Regions from separate parts of the Paenibacillus sp. FSL P4-0176 genome, predicted to be linked through region 1. Evidence: riboswitches for the same ligand, from Rfam matches in the RefSeq annotation. Region 1 holds a riboswitch; the other holds the start of a gene.
The links. Region 1 has a riboswitch for FMN ahead of MKY95_RS18145 (DMT family transporter). Riboswitches for the same ligand answer to the same signal wherever they lie in the genome.

Region 2: another riboswitch for FMN. It lies ahead of ribD (bifunctional diaminohydroxyphosphoribosylaminopyrimidine deaminase/5-amino-6-(5-phosphoribosylamino)uracil reductase RibD); the one in region 1 lies ahead of MKY95_RS18145 (DMT family transporter).

Annotation. Positions count from the first base shown of each region.
Region 1 is NZ_CP150242.1:4,028,642-4,034,048, reverse strand. Features, by position in the region: gene MKY95_RS18150 (amidase) at 1-805, opposite strand, end outside; gene MKY95_RS18145 (DMT family transporter) at 1,136-2,116, opposite strand; FMN riboswitch at 2,261-2,414, opposite strand; gene MKY95_RS18140 (DinB family protein) at 2,499-2,999, opposite strand; gene MKY95_RS18135 (CGNR zinc finger domain-containing protein) at 3,142-3,693, shown strand; gene MKY95_RS18130 (amidohydrolase family protein) at 3,805-5,184, shown strand.
Region 2 is NZ_CP150242.1:4,711,387-4,716,793, forward strand. Features, by position in the region: gene MKY95_RS21870 (bifunctional 3,4-dihydroxy-2-butanone-4-phosphate synthase/GTP cyclohydrolase II) at 1-119, opposite strand, end outside; gene ribE (riboflavin synthase) at 152-820, opposite strand; gene ribD (bifunctional diaminohydroxyphosphoribosylaminopyrimidine deaminase/5-amino-6-(5-phosphoribosylamino)uracil reductase RibD) at 882-1,985, opposite strand; FMN riboswitch at 2,310-2,478, opposite strand; gene MKY95_RS21885 (hypothetical protein) at 2,648-3,937, opposite strand; gene MKY95_RS21890 (peptidylprolyl isomerase) at 4,068-4,499, opposite strand; gene lysA (diaminopimelate decarboxylase) at 4,748-5,407, opposite strand, start outside.

The sequences.
Region 1 (5,407 bases):
CGGGTGAATCCGTTGTGTATGCAATTTTCAGTTTGCGTTGATGTGGATAGCTCATATCAGCCAAGTAACTGCCTGGAAAGAGTGGAGCATGGAACGCAGCTTCGGGCTGAATGACTTGTAACGTATCAAGCAATGCAGCACTGTCCCGAACCGAGCGAGAGAGGGCAAAATCAATCGATGCGCCTTGCCATTGACGACCAACTCCCGGTCCTACAGGTGTGCGCCCGCGGGTTGGCTTTAACCCAAACAATCCGCTAAAGGAAGCCGGGATACGAATCGAACCTCCTCCGTCACTGGCTCCGGCAAGAGGAACAATACCCGAAGCTACAGCAGCAGCGGCACCACCACTTGAACCACCCGGGGAGTGATTGATATTCCATGGATTGCGAGTGGGACCATGAAGACGGGGCTCGGTAATATTTTTCAAACCAAATTCAGGCGTATTGGTATGTCCTATGAAGATAAAGCCTGCATCACGGAGTCGAGTGACAAAATTGGAATTGCGTAATGACCGATGCTCGCTGAACAAACGTGAGCCTGAAGTCAGAAATTCACCTTCCAAGGATTGCGAGATATCTTTCAGGAGCAGGGGAACACCGGCAAAAGGTTGTTCTCCAGGTCGAACCAAACCGGCTTCCTCCCGTGCACGAGATTCATATGTACGAATAACCGCATTAAGTTGCGGATTCACTTCTTCAAGGCGTGCAAACGCCGCTTCAAGCATTTCAACCGGGGATACTTCCCGGGATCGGATCAGTTCAGCCAAACCTACGGCGTCGTAGGAGGTATATGAGAATGAAGACATTATGATCGTTCCTCTCTGAATATAATTCATCTGTTTATTCCATATGTCATCGTACCACCGGATTAGACAAAAGACAAAAGATAGAAGAGAAGTAGTGCGATGATATGCATACTCGTTATGAGGTTGGAGGAAAAAGAGGGGGATTTGCATATGCGATATAGAAATAAAGCACAGGGTTAATAGCTCATTTTGCTAATTGAGAAAATGATCGAGTAATAATCGAGTAATGGCAATAAAATAAAACCACTGCTCATCTAATTTGATGTGCAATGGTTTTATTTTACATTTATATTAACTATTTGTTTATATGTGAACCTCAGATATATCCACTTACTCTGTACGCAGCTTCGGTGCAGCATCGGCCCCAGTTGATGATCTTTCCTGCTGTCTGGAAATGGCGAAGAGGGCCACCCAGATCAGGATAAAACCAAGAAGCTGCTCCCATGTAATCAGTGTACGGAAAGCAATCCAGTTCACCAACACACCAGCCATCGGGAAGCTAAGTTCTGCGAGTGTTGCAACAGAGGCTTTGGTTGACGACAGACCTTTGTAATACAACAGAAGACTGAGCAAACCTGGTAACAATGCCTGACCGAGAATGTTGAGGATGACAGCAGTCTGTTCACCCGTTCCGGACGGGAACGTCCATGCCGCACCTTCGTTCCACGTCATAAAGATCAGGAGCGGGAGAGCAACGACAAAGCGCAGGGAGGTGACGGTTTCGTAACGCGCCTGACCCAGCATCAATCGTCCCATAACGGTTGAACCTCCCCATAGGGCAGCAGCCCCAAGGGATAACAAGCTTCCAGCATGAATCCAGTTGTCCCAGTTACCTAATGGCAATGTGAATCCAAATGTAAGCAGGTACGTTCCTGCTAATGCAATGAAGAACAATCCACCGAAGCGGCGAGGCAACGTTTCTTTTAATAACAGTTTAGCCAGCACGATAGCGAAGAGTGGTTGCATTTTTTGCAATAACAGCACCGTATTCGGATCGTTATGTGTAAGCGCCATGGTGAACAATACCGTTGCGAGTGCTGATCCTCCCCATGAGATAAAAATCACGGCAATCCAGTGGCGAGCGCGCAGGTTTTTCAGATCAGCCCGAAATTTCCACAGTACGGGAATGGCAATAAGACTGACGATGATATGTTCCACCAGTACAATCTGCGTGGATGTCATCGTATTTAGCAAAATAATGCGGAAGAGGGGGTCGACACCCCATAAGGCGGCGCCGAGAACTACAAGCCAGAATCCGGTATTACTTCGTTCCTTGCGGTAAACAGGTGATGCTGCTGATGTCTTTTCCATATTCAGGACTCCTTCGTCAGAACACGGAATCTTCAGTTGGCAAAATCGACAAAAGCCCCCGTTTTGGTATATACCAAATAAACGGGGGCTCATCCAAGGACATGCGTCAGGAAAGAGGCCTTCCCGTGAACGGCATGTCAATGTGTTGATCTTCTCTCATCCGGACTGTACCGTCGGCCTTGGATTCACACCAAGTCAGTCGCTAGATGTCCTTCGTTAAGAACAAATAGCGAGTCGCGGGCTGGTTCCGAAGAACATCACCGCCGGTTGGGAATTGCACCCTACCCCGAAGATCCTATTCAATTATATAGTGTGTTGAACAAGCTGTAACATTAATAAGTTCATCTTATTCCTGTAAGCGCTAGCAGTTCAAGCATTTTTTTTAGAAAACGATTTTCCAGCTTCCTTGCTGTCTGCGAAGGAGCACGATCTGACCTGCGTGATACGCATCATGGAGTACCCAGCGAGCTAGTTCGTGTGCCCATTTCTCTTCGGAATCCATATATGCGGCTTCAAGATCTGACTCTTGTAGTGCAGCCAATTGATCTCGCAACTGCTGGGCTAATCGAGTTGTACCCTGCATCAGTGTATTCCAACTAGCTGCGTCCGTTGCATCTCCAGGATTCCCAAATGTGTATTCATTGGAGTCTACAGCAGGAAGGGTAGGCTCCTTACCTTGCATGCGACATAATAAGCGATGGTTGTAATAATACATATGGTTAACCAACTGCCAGATGCTTAATCCTCCTGAGGGTGGAATCCAGGCTGCTTGTTCTGCTGTAAGACCCTCCAAGGATTTCGACAAAGGTACAATCCAATTACATTGATCCCAAGTATCATCCTTTTGAATAAGTAACACATCTAGTGCTGTTGTTTTTGTCATTGCCTTTTCCTCCTTGCGTATAATTGTGATAGGTGATGTAACTAGCTAAAACTGATTAATAAGGTTACACTCAATATAACACATCAAAGACGAGTTGTAACCTTCTTTGTTTACTTAGATGGTTACATAAACGGAGGTATATATGGACAGATTATGGACCGATTTTGTAAACAGCGATTATCACGATTGGCGTGGGGGAGATCGATCGGAGGACAGACTTGGGAAGGCGAACTGGCAGCAAGATTTTCTGGAACGATGGCAACTTAACGCTTCTGTCCCTGCATCTCCAGAAGAGGAGTTGTCGATGAGAAATTTCAGGAATGAATTGATAGCTCTTGGAGCCCGCTTATCTTCTGGAGCATCATTAACGGATATAGAAAAACAATGGTTGAACGGCGTTATGGAAGCAGGGCATGTGAGAAGAACATTGACTACAATTGATCAGGAACTGAAACTCCAACTGGTAGCTGTAGAAGCACATTGGAGTCAGGTTATGGCTGAGGTAGCTGCTGACTTTGCTTTGACTTTGGTAGAGGGAGAAGGCGGCAGGATCCGGATCTGTGATAATTCGGATTGTCGCTGGATGTTCTATGATGATACCCGAAGCAGAACACAGAAGTACTGTGATGATAAGATGTGTGGCAATCTGATGAAGGTCAGAAGATTTCGGGCGAAACGTAAATCCCAAAATTGATAAATACTAACAATAACTATATAATGTATATATACTAGCGAAAAAATAGTCAGAAGCAGTACGGATTCGTAAGCAGGATGTGATCGTCTTTCAAACCAAAATAGATGGGAGATGTTTCTTGTGCGGACAAGTTATCTGTTGAAAAATGGCTGTGTGTTGTCGATGGATGCTAAAATTGGACAGTATAAGAGGGCGGACGTTTTGATTCAGGATTCACTGATCATGGCTATTCAGCCCGACCTGGATATTCCGGATGCGGAGATCATTGATGCTTCATCGATGATTATTATGCCTGGGCTGGTGGACACACATCGGCATATGTGGGAATCACTTGTCAAAACAGCGGGAACCAACTGGTCGTTACCAGTTTATTTGCAAAATCTCTATTATGGTGCGATGGGAAGCAAGCTCCGCCCACAAGATAGTTATATTGCCAACCTGCTCGGTTCCTTGGAAGCGCTTAACGCAGGAGTGACGACAGTAATGGATTGGAGCATGCCATATTCCCCTGACCATACGGATGAACTGATTCGTGGACTTCAGGATGCTGGCATTCGGGCGGTATTTGCTCACGGAGTACCTGGTGAGACGGACTACTGGAATCGGGATAGTCAACTCACGTATTCGAATAATGATGTGAGAAGAGTCAAAGAACGTTATTTTTCATCACGGGATCAATTGCTTACTTATGGGCTTGCCATTCGTGGTCCGGAGTTCAGTCATTGGGATACAACCGTGAAAGAGATCGAGCTAGCACAAGAACTGGATGCGATCTGTTCCATGCATGCCGGATTTGGCAGTTGGGGATCTGTGGATCGCTCGATCAGTCACTTGTACGAAGCGGGACTCTTAAGTCCACGGGTGAATATCGTTCATGGTAACACTATGGGCATGGATGAATACAAAATGCTGGCAGATAGCGGAGCTTCCTTGTCGGTCACACCTGAGGTTGAAATGATGATGGGGCATGGATATCCAGCCACCGGCTATTTTCTTGAACATGGGGGAACCCCTACACTTGGTGTAGATGTGGTGACGTCCACAGGCGGAGATATGTTCTCGCAGATGAAGTTTGCACTTCAAGCTGAACGATCCAGAGCCAATGAACAACTTTTGCAGCAGGGTGAGATGCCTGGTGAGTTGAACTTGCAGTCCAGCCAAGTGCTGAGATTTGCAACTTCAGCTGGTGCCCAAGCATTGGGATTAGAACAGAAGGTCGGTACGTTGACCCCAGGGAAAGAAGCGGATCTGATCATGATTCGTACCACCGATTTGAATATGTTCCCCGTTCATGATCCAATCGGCGCTGTTGTGCAATTTGCCAATCCATCCAACGTGGATACGGTCTTTGTGGCAGGTAGACTCGTGAAGCGAGAGGGTAAGCTGTTGAATGTTGATCTGGATGCGATTCGTCATGCGGCGATGCAGAGCAAAGATTATTTGTTAACCCAATACAGGATGTCAGATGCAGAGAGAATTGCTTTCTCATAATTTACTTTTTCATAAAAACCTGAAATGAAGTCAGTTCGTATTTTTATATACACTTCTACCTATAGTAAAAAATAAAGGGCCGCATAATGATATGTGGCTCTTTGACATGCCTTCATATCGTGGAATTAGACAGGATAAGGTAGGAAGATACAGCGGAAAAAGACGAAAAGAGCTCTCTTTTTCTTAACTTCAGATAACAAGGTACCAGAGATGTTTTTCGCAG
Region 2 (5,407 bases), 680 kb from region 1:
AAAGCGATAAAATCGCCTTCATTCTCCCGATCTTCATCATCCACAACAATGACAGGTTTACCTCGCATGAGATCATATATGGCTTCTTCTATTGTGTCCAGAATGGATTGTTCTGACATTGGTCCACCTCCAGTTAATTTCTGTTCTCTATTTATGCAAATCCGTGATTGGAGAGAAAATCTTCACTGATACTGCGCGGCTTGCCAGCATCTGTCTCCCGATGTCCTCTCCCATACTGGAGCAGATGATCCACATATTTGCCCAAAATATCGCATTCGATATTAATGGTATCCCCTGTCTTTTTCACATTTAGTACAGTTTCACCAATGGTATGCGGGATAATGGAAACCGTGAATGCGGTATCCGACGTATGGACAACGGTCAAGCTAATGCCATCCAGTGTAACCGATCCTTTGGGGATCAGATATTTGAACAACTGGTGATCATCAGGCTTAATCTCAAACACAATTGCATTCTGATCACGTGTTATACTGCCAATCACTCCAGTACCATCAACATGGCCCTGTACGATATGTCCGCCAAAACGACCGCCTGATTGCATGGCCCGCTCCAGATTAACTTTACTGCCAGATTGCAGCTGACTGAGATTGGTATGGCGATAGGTTTCAGGCATTACATCGGCGGTAAAACCTCCACCTTCGAGCGTTGTCGCAGTTAAGCACACGCCGTTCACTGCTACACTATCACCAATCTTCAGATCGTCCATGATGGCGGAAGCTCCGATATTCAGGACCATCGCTTCGCCTTTCCGACCAATACGCCGGATCTGACCGACTTCTTCCACCAAACCGGTAAACATGCTGCCGCCTCCCTTTTTCAAGTTATAAAAAACCTAACTTTCTACTTTCAAATCCATTTATTTATTCAGGCCACACCGGAATACCACCAATGCTGATATTATCTCCAACTTGTTCAATCTCCAACTGATTCAATTGAATCGCCTGATTCATACGTTCCACACCCTCGAAGCGGAAGCTTCCAGGTGTATCATAACCGCCTACAATCTTCGGAGCGATAAACATAAGCAGTCGATCAACCAACCGTGCCTCCAACATGGCTCCATTCAAGGTGCCTCCACCTTCAAGCAAAATCGAACCTATATCACGTTCACCCAACTTGCTAAGTCCGCTCAACAGATCCACACGTGGTCCAGGACCACAGCGTATAATCTCGACGCCGTAGGCTTCCAAACGTTCAGCAGCTTCAGGACTGGCTTCGTCTGTTGTCAGCACCCATGTTAGAGCAAGACCATCCTTAACCATTTTGGCACCTACGGGAAGACGTAACTTGGAATCCACTACAATGCGCACTGGACTAATGCCTTCGACTTGCAAACGGGTAGTAAGTTCCGGATTATCGGCGATTACCGTGTCGACGCCAACCATGATTCCCTGGTGACGATGACGAAGGGCATGCACAATCTCACGAGCGGGCTCGTTAGAGATCCACTTGCTGTCTCCGCTGCGAGTAGCAATTTTCCCATCCAAAGTAGTAGCCGTTTTCAGTGTCACAAAAGGTAGACCCGTTGTAATAAACTTAATGAATTTTTCATTCATACGTCTTCCTCGCTCACGCAGTACGCCAACTTCAACTTCAATGCCTTGTTGACGAAGCATGCTTATGCCCCTGCCGGATACTTGCGGATTTGGATCTTCACAACATACCACAACACGTTTCACCTTTTCATGAATCAGGCGTTCACTACAAGGTGGCGTCTTGCCATAATGACTACAAGGCTCAAGTGTAACGTATACCGTACTTCCTTCTGCATCACTGCCTGCCATGTTAAGTGCATGCACCTCTGCATGACCGGTTCCACGTTTCAGATGGCTCCCCAGGCCTACAATACGACCCTCTTTCACAACTACACATCCAACAACCGGATTAATCCCGGTCTGTCCCTGTGCTCGTTCCGCCATATCCAATGCCAGTGCCATATAAAATTCATCATTGATCATTTCCAAATCCGTTCACCCCGCGGTTTAAAGTCTTGTTTATTAAAAAATCCCCGTCGAACAATCAGTTCGATGGGGATGATGAGAGACAAATGTCACCAGCAGGAGTGAAATGGATACAGCACGCCAACACTTTGCCCAAATCTTCATTTCGGGCAAGTGAAAATAGACACATACCTTAATGAACATCAATCACAGGTAAAGAGCTTTTATAGTGCGGCATATGTATGGAACTGTCCGGCGTATCCGGATCTTCCCTGCACAGTGCAAGACATCATAAAATCGTGACTGTGCAGCAATACTCCTGCTGAATGCAAACCTGTTAGGTCTGCACCTCTCCTTCTCCCATCCAGACTATACTGTCGGTTCTGGAATTACACCAGATCAGCCATCTGCCAATGGCAGACAGGTCACGGACTTTGCATCAAGTGCTGGACACATAGGTCCTTACACTTCCTGCATCACCGCCGGTAGGGAATTACACCCTGCCCTGAAGGATTGCTTTCGTTATTACTTGGATGTTAGCACTTTAATGCCAAAAAATCAATTGTTTTTTGTTCCTTTTTGTCACATACTAACTTTTAATAAGCTAAGAAACAACAAAAAACCGCTTCCTCTCAAGGAGGTACGGTTTTTGCTTGGTGGCCCATTTTCACATCCATCGCAACATTCTACATATCAGGAAAACACCAGCTCGCCATATGCTTTAATTCTTTGGCATTATGGAATGGAGTGCGGTCAGGTTCTTGCAGGGGCGAAGTCGGAAGCGGAAACTCTCTTGCCACCCTTCTGACCCAACTTGTGGAATCAATCGCAATAGCCGAGCATTTCCAGCGTCCATTCGCTCTCGGTCGAAACGTCCCATGCAAATCTGCTTTTCCCGGCATCTCTGGGAAGACTCCATCCAGATATTCGACAATGACGCGCTTGTCTCTGACTTCATGACAATATACAGTCACCCATACACCTTCCCGGACCCGAACAGCATACACATCGCCAGACTGTACCTCCCCGGTACCTGCATCAGGAGATGCCTTTGGTACTTTTCCGCGAACACTTCTCTTCTTCTCCAATGCCCCTAAGATCGTGTCCTTTACAGCTGGACTCTCATCAGGCTTATCCGCAAGTGATATGTTATTCAGATCAAAATCATGAAATATCTTGTTCAGGTTGTTCTCATTAATTCCGACAGATGAGTCCCACCACGCCAGAGGGGCCTGCACTTCAACCCGCACATTGGGGCGTGCGTCACGCTGCATGTAAGAGGTGAATTCCGTGATCATTCCAGGATGTTCCGGCGTATCCAATATGCCAATCAGAGCTAACGTCTCAAGTAAATCACGGTAGGCATATTCCTTCTGTGTAGGCAAAAGACGTTCCTTCTTGAGCGCTACTGCTGCCTTGCTGTAACGTGTTTTGGGAGGTAATTCGCGCAACACCGTTAACACCGCACGGAATGTCCAGCGGTCGTACTTATTGGGTATTGGAAGCTCCTGCGCGGTAGCCAGCTCTCGAAGTGCCAACACATATCCAAAAGGATCACCGTCCAACGGTGTTCCATTGGTCATCCGCCAATACCATTGTAGCGTTGTGTCGGTTGCTTGATCTACACTTAATCCGCAGATCTTACAAGTGTTCGAAGATGGATATGGCGTATGTTCATGGCTTGGCATACTGCTCGCAATAAGCTTGCCCGTAAGCAACGAACGCCAGATCATGGGTGCTGACCACAAAGAGGATACAAAGGCCTGCGCTGCATCATTGATCGTCCATTGATTCGCAACTTTTTTCAGCTCAGTAATCGTTTCATCATGTTGCGGACGTACAAAGCGATTCGGTTCATGCCCGGCTGCCTCAAGCGCTTCTCGATCCTTTACCGATAGACTATCCGGAACGACATGGCGCGATGCCTGCAGTTCTTCATCCCACAACGTGCGCTCACTATAAATTTGTTTTAACAAGCTTAGCTGAGTAACCATATCCAAGGTTATATTCATCCTTTCTAATTATCGATTTGAAGTATGTAAAAAATAAAAAAAGTGCTTCTATAAAAGAAGCACTTCATGTTTGGATCCAGTTAAGGTGAAGGTATTAAGCTTCTACAACTTCAACAGTTTCCATTTTGTCTTTACCTTCTAAAGCGTCCACGAACTCCATACCTTTAGTTACTTTACCAAATACAGTATGTTGTCCATCCAAATGTGGTTGTGGTTGGTAGCAGATGTAGAACTGGCTTCCACCTGTGTTACGGCCAGCATGTGCCATAGCAAGTGTTCCGCGCTCATGTTTGTTCGGGTTAATTTCACAGTTGATTGTGTAACCTGGGCCACCTGCACCGCTACCGTTAGGGCATCCGCCTTGAGCTACAAAGCCCGGAATAACGCGGTGGAATGTAAGACCATTGTAGAAACCGGAGTTAGCCAGTTTCTCAAAGTTTGCTACTGTGTTTGGAGCTTCTTGATCGAACAGATCGATCAGAACTTCTCCGCCGTTTGCCAATTTAATTTTCGCTTGTTTCGCCATATGTAAATGACTCCTTTCGTATTGACCATCGTTAATGGTGCCAGAACGCATGACCCTGGGCCAAGCATTACAGCACTTTTCTTAGTGTACACCGAAAATGTCTGGATCGCAAAAAAAACGGCAACTTTTTTCATGATTTAGCTCAAATACGCAAAAAGCAGACGAAAAAGGAAGTTCCCTTTTCATCTGCTTCAACTGCAAAATCCCTATATCTTGAATAATGCAGAATCGCATTATCTTTTGACGAATTAGCGAGTAACTGGCTGCTTTCCAATGCGCGCAGGTACCAGGTCATTCTGGATGATATCTTGATACGTCTCACGGCGTACCACGACATCCCCTTGACCGTCTTTGACAAATACAACGGCCGGACGACGAATCCGGTTGTAGTTGCTCGCCATGGAGTAGTTATACGCACCTGTGCAAGCTACAGCGAGCAGATCGCCACTTTCCACTTTTGGCAGGTCCAGATCCCAGATCAACATATCGCCACTCTCGCAACATTTACCCGCAACAGATACCGTTTCCTGAGCAGCCTCATTCGCACGGTTGGCAAGCACAGCTTCATACTTGGATTCATACAAAGCAGGACGTGGGTTATCAGTCATACCACCATCAACGGCAACGTATTTACGCACGCCTGGAATGTCTTTGCTTGTTCCAACGGTATACAGCGTTGTTCCCGCTTCACCCACGATGCTGCGGCCTGGCTCAACCCAGATCTCAGGTACGGCATAGCCGATTTGAGCAAAATGATTTTTAACGGCGTCTGTAATAGCCTTCACGTATTGTGCAACTTCAAGCGGCGTATCTCCATCGATATAACGGATTCCGAATCCACCACCAAGGTTAACCACTTTGAAAGCAACATTAAGACGCTCATATACACTTGCTGCAAATTCAGCAAC